3 regions of the Microbispora sitophila genome follow, and region 2 is predicted to be linked to each of the others. Evidence: riboswitches for the same ligand, from Rfam matches in the RefSeq annotation. Region 2 holds a riboswitch; each other region holds the start of a gene.
The links. A riboswitch is a leader RNA that binds a small molecule or an ion and turns the genes downstream of it on or off. The one in region 2 is predicted to bind S-adenosylmethionine.

Region 1 (5,688 bases), on a different contig from region 2:
GTCGCCTGGGAGCCGGAGGCGCCGTACGGGATCACCGGCCTGGTGATCGCCAACGAGTGGCTGGACAACGTGCCGCTCGACATCGCCGAGATGACGCCCGACGGCCCTCGCCTGGTGCTCGTGGACACCTCGACCGGCGAAGAACGGCTCGGGCCCGCTCCCGGCCCCGAGGACCTGGCCTGGCTGGAGCGCTGGTGGCCGCTGCGCTCACCGGGGGAACGCGCCGAGATCGGCCACCCCCGCGACGAGGCGTGGGCCTCGCTGATCACGCGGCTGGCGCGCGGCACGGCGGTCGCCGTGGACTACGCCCATCCGGCCGGGCGGCGGCCCCCGCTCGGCACGGTCGCCGGATATCGCGACGGCTCGGTGGTGCCGCCCACACCGGACGGGTCGTGCGACATCACCGCACACGTCGCGCTGGACGCCTGCGCGGCGGCAGGCGAGCGGGCGGGGGCGCGGGCGACCACGCTCACCACGCAGCGGGAGGCGCTGCGCGACCTGGGGGTCACCGGCGCCCGCCCGCCGCTCGCGCTGGCGTCCGCCGATCCCGCCGGATACGTACGCGCGCTCGGCCGGGCCTCCCAGGAGGCCGAGTTGATCGACCCGGCCGGTCTCGGCGGCTTCGGCTGGCTCAGTCAGGTGGTCAGACGGTGACCTTGAGCGACTCCAGGCCGCGCATGATGTAGCTGGGCTTCCAGGCAGGCTCCTCGGCGAGCTCAAGCTTGGGCGCCAGCCGCAGCAGGGCCCCGAACGACTCCGCCATCTCGACCCGGGCGAGCGGCGCGCCGAGGCAGAAGTGGATGCCGGCGCCGAACGAGATGTGCGGGTTGTCCGCCCGGCCGAGGTCGAGACGGTCCGGGTCGGCGAAGACCTCCGGGTCCCGGTTGGCGGAGCCGAACAGCAGGGCGATCTCCACACCCCGGGGGATCGTCACCCCGCCGACCGCGATGTCCTCCAGCACCCACCGCTCGAACATCTGCGCCGGGGTGTCGTAGCGCAGCAGTTCCTCGACCGCCGTCGGCATCAGGCCGGGGTCGGCGCGCAGCCGCTCCAGCTCACCCGGGTTGCGGAACAGCGCCCACCACCCGCTGCCGGTGGCGTTGACCGTGGCCTCGTGGCCGGCGTTGAGCAACAGCACGCAGGTGCCGATCAGCTCGTCCTCGGTCAGCCGGTCCCCGTCGTCAACCACCTGGGCCAGCGCCGAGATCATGTCGTCGCCCGGCCGCTCCCTGCGTGCCCTGGCCAGCTCGCGCAGGTAGCCGGCGAACTCCGTCGCCGCGCGTACGGCGGTGTGCTGGACCTCCAGCGAGGGGTTCAGCTCGTACATCCCGCAGATGTCGGCCGACCAGGGGCGCAGCAGGTGGCGGTCGGCCTCGGGCACGCCCAGCATCTCGGCGATCACAGTGACCGGCAGCGGCTCGGCCACCTCTGCCAGCAGGTCGCCGCCGCCGCGCTCGACCAGTCCCTCGGTCAGCTCGGTCGCGATCTTCCGTACGCGGGGACGCAGCGACTCGACCATGCGGGGCGTGAACGCCTTGGACACCAGGCGGCGCAGCCGCGTGTGGACCGGCGGCTCGACGTCGAGCATCCCGGCCCGGATCACCCGCCAGAACGGTTCCTGGAACTCCGGCTCGGGCTCGCGGCCGAACGCCTCGTGCGTCGCCACGTGCAGGTAGGACCGGCCGAGGCGCCGGTCGCGCAGCAGCGCGTTCACGTCCGCGTGGCGGGCGATCAGCCACTGTCCCGTCGGCTCGAAGAAGCTGACCGGCTCGTTGTCGCGCAGGTCGCGGTAGGCGTCGTAGGGGTACGCGATGAACTCGGCATTCCAGGGATCAAACTTCACAATGGACAACAATACGGATGAAAGACCTCGCCCGGGAGTACGGGCGTGCGGGTCCGTCATGGCGTAGGTTGGGGCGATGCCGAAGCGCCGCGAACAGCACCGCAGAGAACCCCGCGAGCTCGGCGAGTTGCCCTACGCCGATCACCTCGAACCGTTCGACGGCCGGCTCGCTCAGGGCGGCGACTACGACACGGTCCTGTTCGACGGGCAGGAGTTCGAGGACGCCGACGCCTCCAACGCCCGGTTCATCGAGTCGGCGTTCACCTCGGTGACGTTCGTCGGCGGCCGGTATCGGCGCGCCCGGTTCTCGGACGTGTGGCTGAACGGCGTGCGCTGGGTGGGCGGCGACCTCACCGAGTCCACCTGGGCGGACGCGGAGATCATCATGAGCGCCCCGGCCGGCACGGCGCTGCCCGGCGCCGAGATGAACCATGTGACCTTCCACCGGTGCAAGCTCGACTCGGTCAACCTCCGCGCGGCCGACCTGCGGGAGGTCTCGTTCGTCGAGTGCACGCTGCGCGACGTGGACTTCGCGGGCGCCACGCTGACCGGCGTCGCCTTCCCCGGCTCCACGCTCGAACGGGTGCGTTTCGACAAGGCGTGCATGTCCCGGGTCGACCTGCGTGGCGCCGTGTCCCTGGGCATCTCCGACGGCTACGACGCGCTGCGCGGCGCGACCATCAGCGGCGTCCAGTTGATGGAGCTCGCGCCGATGTTCGCCCACATCCTGGGTGTCACGGTCGACGACGACTGAAGGCACTTGAGTCCACGGCACTTGCGGCCGGGGGGCCGAACCGGGTTATAGTGCCGTCCAGGTCATGAGTGCCAGCGTCAAGCCCCGGCTTGCTGGCCGGCAACCCTCGCGCTCGCGGCGGGGTGCCCCGGGTGAGGACCGGGTCCGGCGCGAGGTGTGCCGGACAAGCGCGGGCCCTGCCTTCCGACGCCATGGCCGGGGTCCCCGACCCCGAGGAGGCGTGGCGTTGTCCGCACTCACCTTCGTCCAGCAGGCCGTCAACCGCATCTCCGAGCCCGTGCGCCTACCGGCTGTCGTGGGCTCCGACCTGGAGGTGCCCGTCAAGGGCGGCAGGCTCGTGCCGTACGCGAACCTCGACTACGCGGCGAGCGCGCCCTGTCTCGAGCCGGTGAACGCCGCCGTCGCGGCGGCGCTGCCGGCCTACTCCAGCGTGCACCGGGGCGCGGGCTACGCCTCGCAGCTCACGACGGCCAGGTATGAGCAGGCCAGGCACACCGTTCGGGCCTTCGTCGGCGCCCGCCCCGGCGACGCGCTGGTCTTCGTGCGCAACACGACCGACGCCATGAACCTGCTGGCCCGCAGCCTCCCCGAGGGAACCACCGTCGTCGTGTTCGAGACCGAGCACCACGCCTCGCTGCTGCCCTGGCCGAACGCCGTACGGCTCGCGCCGCCCGCCTTCCCGGGCGAGGCGATCCGGGCGGCCGACGAGGCGCTCGACGCGATCGAGGGCCCGGCCCTGCTCGTCGTGACCGCCGCCTCCAACGTGACGGGCGAGCTGTGGCCGATCGCCGGGCTGGCCCACATCGCCCACCGGCACGGCGCGCGGATCGCCGTGGACGCCGCTCAGCTCGTCCCCCACCGCGAGCTCAACCTCGCCGCGCTCGACCTCGACTACGTGGCCTTCTCCGGGCACAAGCTCTACGCCCCGTTCGGCGCCGGGGTGCTCGTGGGCCGACCCGACTGGCTCGCCGACGCCGATCCGTACCTGCGCGGCGGCGGAGCCGTACAGGCGGTGGGCGAGACCACCGAGTGGAGCGACGACCCCGAGACGCGGCACGAGGCGGGCACCCCCAACGTGCTCGGCGCGATCGCGCTCGCCGCCGCCTGCGACGCGCTGACCGCGACCGGCTGGACCGCGCTGGTGCGGGAGGAGGAGCGGCTGCTCGCCCGCCTGCGTGCCGGGCTCGCCACGATCCCCGGCGTACGCGAGCTGTCGCTGTGGGGCCAGGACCACCCGCGCGTCGGCATCGTGTCGTTCACCGTCGCGGGCCGTACGGCACGCGAGGTCGCCGAGGCGCTGTCGGCCGAGTGGGGCATCGGCGTCAGGGACGGCAAATTCTGCGCCCACCCGTTCGTCCGCCACCTCCTCGGGGGCGGTGAGGACGGCGGCTGCGCGGACGGCACGTTCAGCGCCGTACGCGCCTCGATCGGCATCGGCACGACCACCGAGCACGTCGACCGCCTCATCGAGGCCCTACGCGATATCGCCACCGCCTGACGGCGGAGAGCCAGGTCGAGCTCGCGGGAGGCTTTCGCTCGTGCGGTATGAGCGTGAAAGCATGGACGGCATGACGACCGAGCAGGAGGGCGCGCGCCGGGAACGCATCGTGGGGATCGGCGCGGGTGCCGACGCCGTGCAGGCGAGGGAGCTGGCCACCGAGGACATGATCCTCAACATCGGCCCGCAGCATCCGTCCACCCACGGCGTCCTGCGGCTGCGGCTCGTCCTCGACGGCGAGCGCATCACGGCCGCCGAGCCGATCGTCGGCTACATGCACCGCGGCGCGGAGAAGCTGTTCGAGGTGCGCGACTACCGGCAGATCATCGTGCTCGCCAACCGGCACGACTGGCTGTCCGCGTTCGCCAACGAGCTGGGCGTCGTGCTCGCGGTCGAGCGCATGCTGGGCATGCAGCCCCCGCCCAGGGCGGTGTGGGCCAGGACGCTGCTGGCCGAGCTCAACCGCGTGCTCAGCCACCTGATGTTCCTCGGCAGCTATCCCCTGGAACTCGGCGCGATCACGCCGGTCTTCTACGCCTTCCGCGAGCGGGAGACCCTGCAGCACGTCATGGAGGAGATCTCCGGCGGCCGCATGCACTACATGTTCAACCGGGTGGGCGGGCTGAAGGAGGAGCTGCCCCTGGGCTGGCTCGACCGCGTCACCGCCGCCGTCGCGGCCGTGCGGCGGCGGCTGCCCGACATCGAGGAACTGATCGCCGGCAACGAGATCTTCCTGGCCCGCACCCGCGGCGTCGGCGTGCTCGACCGCGAGACGATCATGCAGTACGGCGTGAGCGGCCCCATCGCGCGGGCCTCGGGCGTCGACTTCGACCTGCGGCGCGACGAGCCCTACCTCGCGTACGGCGAGCTGCCGGTGAAGGTCGTGACCCGGTCGGCCGGGGACTGCCAGGCCCGGTTCCAGGTGCTGCTCGAACAGGTCAAGGTCTCCCTCGACCTGGCCGACGCCTGCGTCGAGCGCCTGCGGCACCTGCCCCCGGGACCGATCAACCAGCGACTGCCGAAGGTGCTGAAGGCGCCCGAGGGCCACACGTACGCCTGGACGGAGAACCCGCTCGGCCTGAACGGCTACTACCTCGTGTCGCGGGGCGAGAAGACGCCGTGGCGGCTCAAGCTGCGCAGCGCCTCCTACAACAACATCCAGGTGCTGCGCGAGATGCTGCCGGGCAACCTGGTCGCCGACATGATCGCGATTCTCGGCTCGATGTTCTTCGTGGTCGGCGACATCGACAAGTAGATCGACACGTTGCGGTCAGGTCTCCCCGGAAGGCTTGCCGGGCACCCGGCAGCAGTGCTCGAGGAACAGCGCCGCGCAGATCAGGATCACGCAGGCCACGAACGACCCGCCTCCGACGAACGCGTCCTGGCGGGGCTTGTCCAGGTCGAGCAGGTCGAGCACGCGCACCACGAACCCGGCGAAGATGCCGCCGAACGCCGCCCCGACGTACGCCGAGGCCTTGGCCAGCGCCGCCAGGCGGGCGACAGCCAGCGGCTCGACCGGCTTGGTGTTCGGGCGGCGCAGGATCCTCGCCCGGGTCAGCCAGCCCGTGTACGCCTCGCCGACGGCCAGCAGCA
Region 2 (5,688 bases):
CGGCCCGGTCGCGGGTTCTCGCCGCCGAGGTCAGGGCCCCGAGGAGGTTTGTCCGTACGGCGGTGTGGCCTTCGTCCAGGAGCGCCCGGTAGAGGTTCACGGCCCGCTCGTACGCTTCGAGCGCGCCGGCCAGATCGCCGAGGTCGGCGAGCAGGTCGGCGAGTGCTCCGGAGGCACGGGCAAGGAGGTCGCGATGGCCGGGATCCTCCGCCGCGAGGTCCTCGTACAGGCCGACCGCCTGGCGCATGTGCCTGGCGGCGCCCCCCGGCTCGCCCAGGCGGGCCAGCGCGTTCCCCGCGTCCTCGTCCGCCTGGGCCAGGAAGTAACGGAGGCCGGAATGTCCCGCCGAGACGAGGTCCTCCAGCAACGTCGCCGCACGCAGGCTCGCGGACGCGGCCTCGGCGAATCGGCCGGCGCGGGTGAGGGCCGAGCCGAGCCTGCCCACGCCGAGAGCGAGCGCTCCGACGGCCTCCTGCGTCATGGGCTCCGCGGTCTCCCGCAACGCCACGACGACCCGCAGCACCTCGATCTCTTCGCCGATCGGCCTCGTCGAGTTCGCCGAGCGCCGCGTGGTAGCCGGACAGGTTGTCCAGCGCGATGGACAGGTCACGCAGATATCTGCGCTCGCCGGGGACCAGCCGATCGTAGATGGTCACGGCCCGGGCGGCGGCGTCGCGTGCCTGCTCGGGCAGCACGAGCGAGGCGAGGTGCGCGCCCAGGCTGTTGAGCGCGTTGGCCAGGTGCTGCGGCTCGTCGCCCTGCTCGTACAGGGCGACCGCCTTCTGCGCGGCCACCACGGCCTCCTCGCGCCGCCCCAGCGGCCGGAGCTTGTTGGCGAGGTTGTTCCAGGCGCCCGCGAGGGTGGGCAGGTAGGCGTCCTGGCCACAGTTCCAGCGCGTCGCGGGCCGCCCGCTCGGCGTCGTCGTGGCGCCCGGCGCCCGCGAGGCTGCTGCCGAGGTGACCCATGGCACGTGCGATGGTCTCGCGGTCCCCGGAGTTCCGCGCCACGGCCACCGCACGCTCCGCGTGGCGCAGCGCCGCCTCGTGGTGCCCGCGGTGGAACTCCAGCTCCGCGAGGCGGCCGAGCAGCTCCGCGTGCGGTACGGCCCAGTCGGAGTCCGCGGCGGCCAACAGTTTGTACTGACGCGCGGTCACCGTCAGGATGGAGGACGCCTCGCTGAGCAGGCCCTCGCCGACGAGGATCTCCGCCAGCCGGTAAAGCTCCGGCGCCAGTCCCTCGCGGAAGTCCTCGCCGCCCGGCACTGCGGCGAGGTAGGCGTCCTTCGCCTCCATGAGGCGGCCGTGCTCCAGCAGTCGCCTGCCGTACGTCCAGAGCATGAGTGCGCGCAGGGCGGGCTCGGGGTCGGGCCTCTCGACGATCCCGACGGCCTCCGCCGCGGTCCCCAGCGCCTCGTCATCCCGGTCCAGTGCGGACAACGGGTCCGAGACCAGATGCAGGATGAGTGCGAGCTGAATGTCGTTCACCGGATGACCGGCGATCTCCCGCAGGACGGCCGCCGCCTCCAGCCCGTTCTCCACCGCCTCTTCCGGCCGGTCGAGGCGGAGCAGCGCGCTCGCCCGGTAGCGCAGCATCATCGCGAGCTGGAAGCGGCATTCGCCGCCGTCGGCCAGGACCGCCCGCGCCCATGAGACTCCCAGTTCGGCGATCTCCAGCAGGTCCGGATGCCCTGCCTGGTCCAGGAGAACCGAGTGCGTATGGCAGGTCAGCGCGACGTCCAGCGCATAGCTCGCGTCCTCCGCGGCGCAGCGCTGGTAGTGCCGCAGCGCCTCACGGTGGGCGGTCACCGCCTCCTCCACCCGCCCCAGTTCGACAAGCGACGTGCCTCGGTCCCGCACAGCGTGGGCGTACATGCCGCGGTGGCGTACGCCGAGCACCAGGTGGGGCCGGAGTACGTCTGCGCACTCCCCGAGAACGTCCACGGCCTCCGCGTGGCGTCCCCGCTCGGCGAGGAGCGAGGAGAGCATGCCGAGCGCGTTGGCGAAGTCCAGGAGGTTCCGCTCGCGGACCGGCCGGAGCAGGTCGGCGACGATCCGGCGGGTGAGGATCAGGTCGTCGACACGGCCCAGGCGTTCGAAGTCCTGGCCGATCCGGATCACCTCGTCGGTCACCGCGTACAGGAGTTCCTCGGCGTCATGGCTGTCGGGGATCGGCTCGACGCCGGGGGCGCGGGCCGCGAGCGTCTCGATCGACCGGAGCACGCCGGCGTCGATCAGGTGAGGATTGAGTTCGCCGATCCGGGCACAGGCCTCGAGGAGTTCCATAAACGGGTCTTTCGGTAGAGCGGGACATCTTTGTGTGAAACGGGAGTGATCACACCATAAGTGGCTGCTGTGAATCAGGTCCACACTGCCTTTGTCACGGTCCAGTGACGGCTGCTCGACGTGCCAGGCCGTGGCGGTGGGGGACGGTGGGCCGGATGTGTACGGTGCCGGCGCGGGCGCCGGCCGGTCCGTCTGCCCGGGCGCCATGGCAGGTGTCGCAGCCGAGAGCCGTGTACGGTCATCACGCAGAGCCGCTGCGGCAGCCGGGTGACGACGACCAGGTCACTTCAGGGGATGCGGGACATCCTCGGCCTCGGAAGTGCCGACCAGGGGCCCCACCTGCAGGATGTGGCCGTCCAGGGTGAGGCGCAATACGGCGCCGGTCCAGGCGGCGGCGAGGTCGGGCTGTTCGGCTGGGCGTTCGGCGAACAGGTCGGCCCGGTCGCGCTCGGCGGCGCCGGGCCGGTGCACGTGCCACCGGACCTTGCAGTGCGGACACTGGGCGTAGTACGCGCCGGGGAACGCCTCGATGACGGGCTCGCGCGGCCCCAGGTCCATCGCGTTGTAGAGGACGCCACAGCCGGGGCAGTGGGTGTGGAGCAGGGCGTAGAGATCGTTCGGGATGGGCATGACGCACCTCCGGGGCCTGGGACCCCGATAGCCCCAACCGGCCCCGGTGATCCGCCGTTCTCCGCGCGCCTCGCGCGGAGCGGGTCGTCACCCGGGGCACCCGCAGCGGGCGGGATGCCGTCCAGCGAGCCGGGGCTTGGCGCTGGAACTCATGACCCAGGGCGGGACATTAACGACGTAGGCCGACGATGGCCAACATCTGGACACGAACCGGGTGGCCGTGCCAGCATCTGGGCCGGGTCACGAGGCCGATCGCGCCCCTGGACGTTCGTCGGCTGGCAACCTCGCCTCACCGCGCAAGGTGCCGTCCGGGGAAGACCTGGCCGCTGCCGGCCCAGCAGGGGCAAGCGCGGATCTCCCTGCCCTCGGGTAAGGGGGTCCCGGAACCACAAGGACCCTCATGGCCTTATCCCTGAATTCCAACGGCACTGCGACCGTCCGCTCCCGCCGACCTCGACGCCTGGAGCCTCGTGTCCTGCCGGGACACCTGTACGACGTGACTTCGGCTGGATCACATCGATCCGGAGGAACTGATGGCTGACCTGGAGAGGCCTGAGCGGCGGAGCGCAGCGGACGTGCTCGCGGCCCTCGGCGACACGCTCACCCTCGTCACCGGCGTGCTCAAAGTGGATCACCTATGCGTCGTCCCTCTGACATACGCCGAGCGGGAGGCCGCCGGGCAGAAGGCGCTCAAGGAGGCCAGAACTTATGGCGAGGCCCGTGCGGCCGGCTGGTGGCAGGTCGATGACGTCGATCGTTTCCCGCACCTGCTCGACTACTACATCGAGCTCTACGAGGCCGCGAACCCCGATGCTGATCTCGACGAGATGAGTGAGGGGGAAATCGCCGCCCTGGTCTTGCCCGATGACGATGAGCCGTTCAGCCTGAACGGACATCCGGCCTTCGACATGAGCGTCTCCGAGAACGCCGAACCGAACGAACCCGACCCCGACGTGGACACCGACCATTGGATGCCCCGCGAGATCGCCGAGCGCTTCGGAGAGGTGGAGGGAGGCTGGGAGGCGATGCCCACCCACGAGTGGGAGAAGGCCGAGTTCGTCTACCCGGCGCAGCGGCGCGACGAGATCGAAGCCGCGCTTCAGGCCCTCGGCTTCACCGTCCGTCGCGACGACGACCTCCTTTGGGCCTATCTCGGGTGCTGAAAGGCCGCTTGTAGGGTGCCGGTCATGACCGGTGAGACCGACCTGCGAACACTGCTGACCACGATGCGCCCGCGGCTCAACCCTGGCCGCTACGTGTTCACCACGGTCGACGGTGACGTCCCGCCGGGCGTAAGGCCCGTCGTCACGGTCGCCGAGGAGGAGGGCCTCACGCTGGTCCTGCCGCAGGGGGAAGCCGACGCGGCGGGGCTGACGTACGACTACGTGGCGGGCTGGATCACGCTGCGCGTCCGCTCGGCGCTCGAAGCCGTAGGCCTCACGGCCGCCGTGGCGCGGGAACTCGCCGTCGCGGGCCTGAGCTGCAATGTCGTCGCCGGATTCCACCACGACCACCTCTTCGTGCCGTACGAGCGTGCCGACGAGGCGGTGGAGGTGATGGAGAACCTCGCTCGCCGACCCGCCTGACGGCTCACCGGCGGGAGCGCCGTCCTCCTTGTGGCAGACGGTCGCAGTGCGGGCATTCGTAGCGGAGGTCCGGCCTGCCCCGATGGTCCTGCTCGTAGCGGACCAGCATGCGTCGACAGCGTCCGCAGTCGTCGCCGAGCTGGCCGCTGCCGGGAACGCTGCCCGCGCCGCCGGGCCGGCGCCGCTGCGCCCGCCGTACGGCGTCGGCGAACGCGCGGTGCTCGGTCCGCAGGACGACACCGGGGTCAGGGCCGAGCAGCGACCCGCTGGCGGACCAGACGATGTCGCCGACCACGGCGCACGACTCCAGGATCGGCACGCAGGGGCGGATGTTGACGCCCTCTCGCCGTGCCCGCAGCGCTTCGGCGGGCAGGTGGCCGTCGGCCTCCGGCTCGATCCAGACCGTCACCGCCTCCGACTCGGAGTCGTCTGGGTCTACCGACCGCAGCGCGGGCAGCAGGTCGGCCAGGCCCAGCAGGGGAGTCTCGGGAAGCCACATGTCGACCGTCGCTGCCCGCGCGATGTCCTCGCGCAGCCGCTCCGCGATCCCGCTCTCGATGTGCTCGGTGACGCCACCCTCTGAGGCGACCGGGTCTTCCCAAGGCAGGCGTTTCGCCTGGGCGAGCAGGTGGGCGAAGAACATCCACACCGGGTCGCGAGCGGCCCTGGGTCGAAAGAGACTGTCGATAGCGCCGATGACCACCAGATGATCGCGTGCCCGGCTGGCGGCCACATTGAGCAGGCGCGCTCCCTCGCTGCCGGTGTCGCCTTCGGTGAACCAGGGATGTAACGGTGACACGCCGCACCCGGTGTCCACCGTGTCGTACACGATGATGTCCCGTTCACCGCCCTGGAACCGGTGCACGGTCGAGGCCGCCCACTCCTCCAGATGCACCTCGGGCAGGAGTGCCTCCAGCAGCCGTGCCTGAGGTGCGAACGGGCTGATCATGGCGAGATCCTGCGTCTGACTGGTCGCGCCGCCGACCAGGGCGGCCGCCAGCTGGGCGTGCATCAGGTTGTACCGCGAGAAGATGCCCTGCCTGCGCGCGGTGCGGGCTCTCATCGTCGAGGTGTCGATGACCACGAGCTGGGTGCTCGCCCACGGTGCCCGGCTTCTGACCGCCCTGTTCGCCACGCTTTTCGCTGTGCTGAGCGGGCTCTCCGGGTAGAAGGCTCCGCTGACGACGTA
Region 3 (5,688 bases), on a different contig from region 2:
CCGGCACGAGAGCCGGTCGCCCGGCGCGCCACCGGTCCGGTTCAGCGCAGCGCGGCGAGCTGGTCCTCGAACCAGCGCTGGGGCGGCAGGGCGGTGGCGGCCTCCCGCAGCCGCAGGCCGCGCGCGAGCCGTTCCTGCTCCGGCAGCGTCAGCGCCTCGTGCAGCGCCGCCGCCGTGCCGGACACGTCGTAGGGGTTGACGAGCAGGGAGTCGGCCCCCAGCTCGGCCGCCGCGCCCGCCTCGCGGGACAGCACCAGCGCGCACCGGGGCGACAGGATCGGGCCCTCCTTGGCCACCAGGTTCATGCCGTCCCTGATCGGGTTGACGAGCAGGACGTCGGCCAGCCGGTAGGCGGCCAGCGAGCGCGGGTAGTCGTCGTTCACGTTGAGGATCAGCGGGTCCCAGTCCTCGGTCGCGTACTCGTCCTCGATCTCCTTGGCGCAGCGCTGCACGGCCGCCGTGTACTCGCGGTATTCCGGCAGGTCGTGCCGCGAGGGGTAGGCGAACGCGAGGTGGACGACCCGGCCGTGCCACTCCGGATGGGCGGCCAGGAACTCCTGGTAGGCCCGCAGGCCGCGCACGATATTCTTGGACAGCTCGGTGCGGTCGATGCGCACGATCAGCTTGCGGTCGCCCACGAGGTCCCTGATCACGGTCATGTGCGACTCGACGTCCGGCTCGGCCGCCCGGGCGAGCAGCGCCTCGCCGTTCACCCCCAGCGGGTGGACGCCGATCCTGGTGGTCCGCCCGTCGTACGTCACCGTGCGGGCGGCGTGGTCGGCCCTGGCCCCGAGCAGCGTCTCGCAGCAGTCCATGAAGGCGCGGGCCCAGCGCGCGGTGAGGAATCCGGCGTGGTCGGCGCCGAGGATGCCGGTCAGCACCTCGGCCACGACGTCCTCGGGCAGCAGCGCGAAGTATTCGGGCGGCGCCCAGGGCGTGTGCGAGAAGTGGGCGATGCGCAGGTCGGGCCGCTCGACCCGGAGCATCGCCGGGGTCAGCGTCAGGTGGTAGTCCTGCACCATGACGCGCGCCCGGTGGGCCGCCTCCTCGGCGAGGGCCAGCGCGAAGGCGCCGTTGTACGTGCGGTACGACTCCCACTCGCGATGGAACCGCGTGCCGAACTCGGGGGAGAAGGGCATGTTGTAAAGCAGGTGGTTGACGAACCAGAGGGTCGAGTTGGCCACGGCGTTGTAGGCCCGGTGGAAGACCGCGGGCGGGATGTCCAGCATGCGGATCGGCCCCGTCTCGAAGCCCCGGTCGAGCCGCCCGCCGGGCGCCTGACGCACCGCGCCCCGGTCGCCGTCCGACAGCGCCGCGCAGACCCACAGGACGTCGGTGTCCCTGACCACCTCGGACAGGCCGGAGACGAGCCCGCCCCCGCCCCTGCGCATGGTCAGGCCGCCGTCGTCCGACAGCGTGAAGGACACCGGGCCCCGGTTGGACGCGATAAGAACGGTGCTGCTCATCTTGGGGTTCCCTCGATCAGAGCGGGCGCGCATGCCGGAAGATTAATAAAAGCCGACCTCCGTCAATAGGATGTCAACCGATCGCGGGAGGGCTGAATACGGCATGGCACTGGACGACACGACCGAGGACCTGGCCCGATCGGCTGCCCAGGGGGACCATCGCGCGCTCGGTGAACTGCTGCGGCGCATCGAGCCCGACGTGCTGCGGCACTGCGAGCGCCTTCTACCGTATCGGCAGGACGCCGAGGAGGCCGCGCAGGACACGCTGCTCGCCGTGGCGCGCAACATCGCGAGGTTCGAGGGGCGGGCCAAGTTCAGCACCTGGCTGCACATCGTGACCGTGAACTGCGCCAGGACCACCTACCGCTCGCTCAAGCGGCGCTCGTCGGAGCAGGCGGAGGAACTGCCCGAGCAGCGGCCCGATCCGCGGCGGGTGAGCGTCATCGCCGGCTCGCGGCTCGACCTGCTCGACGCGATGGAGGCGCTGGAGGCCGAGCGGCCCGACCTCGCCCAGGCGCTCGTGCTGCGCGACATCTGCCAGCTCGACTACTCGGAGGTCGCCGACCAGCTGAAGATCCCCCTCGGGACGGTCAAGTCCCGTATCCACCAGGCGCGCAAGTACGTGCAGAGCGCCCTCGGTGAGGCGTACGGCTGATACGAAACGTCTCGCTATGTGAGACGTCGGAACGGACACCGGGGACGCCGGGGTACAGTGCTAGGGACCTTCCCCGGAAGGTCTTACAACTGAACATGCTCATCCAGAGGGGTGGAGGGACCGGCCCTGCGAAGCCCCGGCAACCTCCCCGGTGTCGAACTCGTGCCCACGAGGCCCGGCCGGGACAGGTGCCAATTCCGGCTCGCGGCCAAGGTGGTCGCGAGCGAAGATGAGGGAAAGGCCTCGCTTCATGGCGCACACCAGCACTGCCGCGAACACCGTCGAGTTCGGCCCCGCCACCGGTCTTTCGTGTCGCGAATGCGGCGCTCTTTATGACCTCGGTCCGATTTTCGCCTGTACGGAGTGTTTCGGCCCACTTGAGGTGGCGTACGACTTCGGCGAGGTTCGCCGGGAGGACATCGAGTCGGGCCCGGCGAACATCTGGCGATACCGCTCCCTGCTCCCCGTTCCCGCCGGAGTGGCGGCCAAGCCCAACCTCCAGCCCGGCTGGACCAAGCTCGTGAAGGCCGACAGGCTGGCGGCCGAGCTGGGCCTGCGGTCGCTTCACGTCAAGGACGACTCCGGCAACCCGACCCACTCCTTCAAGGACCGGGTCGTCGCGATCGCGCTGGAGGCCGCGCGCAACTTCGGCTTCCACACCCTGTCGTGCTCCTCGACCGGCAACCTCGCCGGCGCGGTGAGCGCGGCCGCCGCCCGGGCCGGGCTGGACTCCTGCGTGTTCATCCCCGCCGACCTGGAGCCGGCCAAGGTCACCATGGCCGCCGTGTACGGTGGCCGCCTGGTCGCCATCGACGGCAACTACGACGAGGTCAACCGCTTCTGCTCCGAGCTCATCGGTGACGAGCTGGGCGAGAAGTGGGGCTTCGTCAACGTCAACCTCCGGCCCTTCTACGCCGAGGGCTCCAAGACGCTGGCGTACGAGATCGCCGAGCAGCTCGGCTGGCGGCTGCCCGACCAGATCGTCATCCCGGTGGCCTCCGGCTCCCAGCTCACCAAGATCGACAAGGGTTTCCGTGAGCTGATCAAGCTGGGGCTGGTCGAGGAGCGGCCCTACCGGATCTTCGGGGCGCAGGCCGAGGGCTGCTCGCCGGTCTCCCGGGCCTTCAAGGCCGGGCAGGACGTCGTGCAGCCGGTGCGGCCCGACACCATCGCCAAGTCCCTGGCGATCGGCAACCCGGCGGACGGGCCGTACGTGCTCGACATCGCGCGGCGGACGGGCGGCGCGGTGGAGGACGTGAACGACCGGGAAGTGGTCGAGGCCATCCGCCTGCTGGCCAGGACCGAGGGCGTCTTCGCCGAGACCGCGGGCGGTGTCACGGTCGGCGTGCTGCGCAAGCTGGTGCGCGAGGGCCGCCTCGACCCCGACGCCGAGACCGTGGTGCTGAACACCGGCGACGGGCTGAAGACGCTCGACGCGGTGGCCGAGCACGCCCGTCCCGCCGCAGTCATCCGTCCCTCTCTCGACGCGTTCCGTACGGCATTTGCCAACTGAAAGCGTTTCAAAAGGCCCATCGGTAGTAACGAAAGCGAGCGAACAATGAGCGTTTCCGTGCGGATTCCGACGATTCTCCGGACGTACACCAACGGAGCCGCGGAGGTGAGCGGGGAGGGGGGAACGCTCCGGGAGGTCCTGCAGAAGCTGGACGCGGACTACCCCGGCATCGGCGGGCGCATCCTGGACGAGACGGGTAAGATCCGGCGTTTTGTCAACGTCTACGTCGGGGAAGAGGATGTCCGATTCGCCGACGGTCTGGACACCGCCACGCCGGACGGGGTGCAGATTTCGGTCATCCCCGCCGTCGCCGGAGGCTGAGCCGCCGCGCCGGGGCCGAGCACCTGACATGCACTTCTATCGATGAAGAAGTCATGCGATGCCATGGCAAATGGTGCAGCTCTCAACTATTCAACAGCAAAGTGAATATTCTTCGATCCCGCTTTGAGCGAACGCCAAGTAGTAGTTTGCGGATTGACTCTGTTGTCCTACGCCTTGACACGGGTATGGTCGAGGACGATCGACAAAACCGGGGGCTTCTTGGGTGTGGTCCCCAGCCCAGCAAGAGGAGTCGGAAGTGGCGCAGGGCACCGTCAAATGGTTTAACGCGGACAAGGGCTACGGCTTCATCGCGGTAGACGGTGGTAAGGACGTGTTCGTCCATTACTCGGCAATCCTGATGGACGGCTACAAGGCCCTCGAGCAGGGTCAGCGGGTTGAGTTCGACATCACGCAGGGTCAGAAGGGCCCGCAGGCGGAAGCCGTACGGGCCGTCTGATCCCGTCATCGACCTTGGAAGGCCCGGCACGCGGACACCGCGTGCCGGGCCTTCCGCTTCGCTCGTCGGGGCGCTCTTATCCGCGGGGTCGCGCCGGAGGCGCGCCGGGAGCACAGCCCTCGTCACGTGCTCGCTCGTTCCTCGGTCCAGACACCGGCGCGCCCCTCCGGCTCGCTCGGTGTCTCCCGCTTCGCACTGGTCTGGACATACCGTCCAAGCTGGTCAGCACGGCTTCCGCTTGCACTCTCATGGGTAGAGTGCTAAATACTTGTTTGGCACTCTGAGGTCGAGAGTGACAACAACCGGGATCGGGGCGATGGGGCCCGCGCAGGGATAGCGGGTCCGCGCCGTCGCGGGCGTCGGCTCGGTCCGTTGAAGACACCCTGCTACTGGGAGGTCTAGCCTAATGGCAGCCAAGATGATCGCGTTTGACGAGGACGCCCGGCGCGGTCTCGAGCGCGGTATGAACCAGCTCGCCGACGCCGTGAAGGTGACCCTCGGCCCCAAGGGCCGCAACGTCGTGCTGGAGAAGAAGTGGGGCGCCCCCACGATCACCAACGACGGTGTCTCCATCGCCAAGGAGATCGAGCTCGAGGACCCGTGGGAGAAGATCGGCGCCGAGCTCGTCAAGGAAGTCGCGAAGAAGACCGACGACGTCGCCGGTGACGGCACCACGACGGCTACCGTGCTCGCCCAGGCGCTGGTCCGCGAGGGTCTGCGCAACGTGGCCGCCGGTGCCAACCCGATGGCGCTGAAGAAGGGCATCGAGGCCGCCGTCGAGCGTGTCAGCGAGGAGCTGTCGAAGCTCGCCAAGGACGTGGAGACCAAGGAGCAGATCGCCTCCACCGCCTCCATCTCCGCCGCCGACACCGAGATCGGCGCTCTCATCGCCGAGGCGATGGACAAGGTGGGCAAGGAAGGCGTCATCACCGTCGAGGAGAGCAACACCTTCGGCCTGGAGCTGGAGCTCACCGAGGGCATGCGCTTCGACAAGGGCTACGTGTCCGGCTACTTCGTGACCGACCCCGAGCGCATGGAGGCGGTCTTCGAGGACCCGTACATCCTGATCGTCAACTCCAAGGTCTCGGCGAACAAGGACCTGCTCCCGCTGCTCGACAAGGTCGTGCAGTCCGGCAAGCCGCTGGTCATCATCGCCGAGGACGTCGAGGGCGAGGCCCTGGCCACCCTGGTCGTCAACAAGATCCGCGGCCTGTTCAAGTCCGTGGCCGTCAAGGCTCCGGGCTTCGGCGACCGCCGCAAGGCCATGCTGGGCGAC

Region 1: it holds a riboswitch for S-adenosylmethionine, as region 2 does, so the genes downstream of both, IL992_RS42510 (aminotransferase class V-fold PLP-dependent enzyme) here and IL992_RS22340 (hypothetical protein) in region 2, are expected to answer to the same signal.
Region 3: it holds a riboswitch for S-adenosylmethionine, as region 2 does, so the genes downstream of both, thrC (threonine synthase) here and IL992_RS22340 (hypothetical protein) in region 2, are expected to answer to the same signal.

What each region holds. Positions count from the first base shown of each region.
Region 1 covers NZ_JADBGC010000039.1:16,114-21,801, forward strand. Annotated here, with positions in the region: gene IL992_RS42495 (SAM-dependent methyltransferase) at 1-654, shown strand, start outside; gene IL992_RS42500 (cytochrome P450) at 644-1,843, opposite strand; gene IL992_RS42505 (pentapeptide repeat-containing protein) at 1,920-2,597, shown strand; SAM riboswitch class IV at 2,658-2,773, shown strand; gene IL992_RS42510 (aminotransferase class V-fold PLP-dependent enzyme) at 2,824-4,095, shown strand; gene IL992_RS42515 (NADH-quinone oxidoreductase subunit D) at 4,166-5,350, shown strand; gene IL992_RS42520 (DUF3180 domain-containing protein) at 5,366-5,688, opposite strand, start outside.
Region 2 covers NZ_JADBGC010000011.1:340,400-346,087, reverse strand. Annotated here, with positions in the region: gene IL992_RS22355 (soluble NSF attachment family protein) at 1-523, opposite strand, end outside; gene IL992_RS22350 (tetratricopeptide repeat protein) at 607-2,283, opposite strand; gene IL992_RS22345 (hypothetical protein) at 2,566-2,913, opposite strand; SAM riboswitch class IV at 2,962-3,070, opposite strand; SAM riboswitch class IV at 3,152-3,269, shown strand; gene IL992_RS22340 (hypothetical protein) at 3,489-4,076, shown strand; gene IL992_RS22335 (ACT domain-containing protein) at 4,101-4,499, shown strand; gene IL992_RS22330 (DEAD/DEAH box helicase) at 4,504-5,688, opposite strand, start outside.
Region 3 covers NZ_JADBGC010000019.1:158,834-164,521, reverse strand. Annotated here, with positions in the region: gene IL992_RS31300 (alpha,alpha-trehalose-phosphate synthase (UDP-forming)) at 42-1,466, opposite strand; gene IL992_RS31295 (RNA polymerase sigma factor) at 1,570-2,121, shown strand; SAM riboswitch class I at 2,218-2,357, shown strand; gene thrC (threonine synthase) at 2,372-3,634, shown strand; gene IL992_RS31285 (MoaD/ThiS family protein) at 3,680-3,955, shown strand; gene IL992_RS31280 (cold-shock protein) at 4,212-4,412, shown strand; gene groL (chaperonin GroEL) at 4,819-5,688, shown strand, end outside.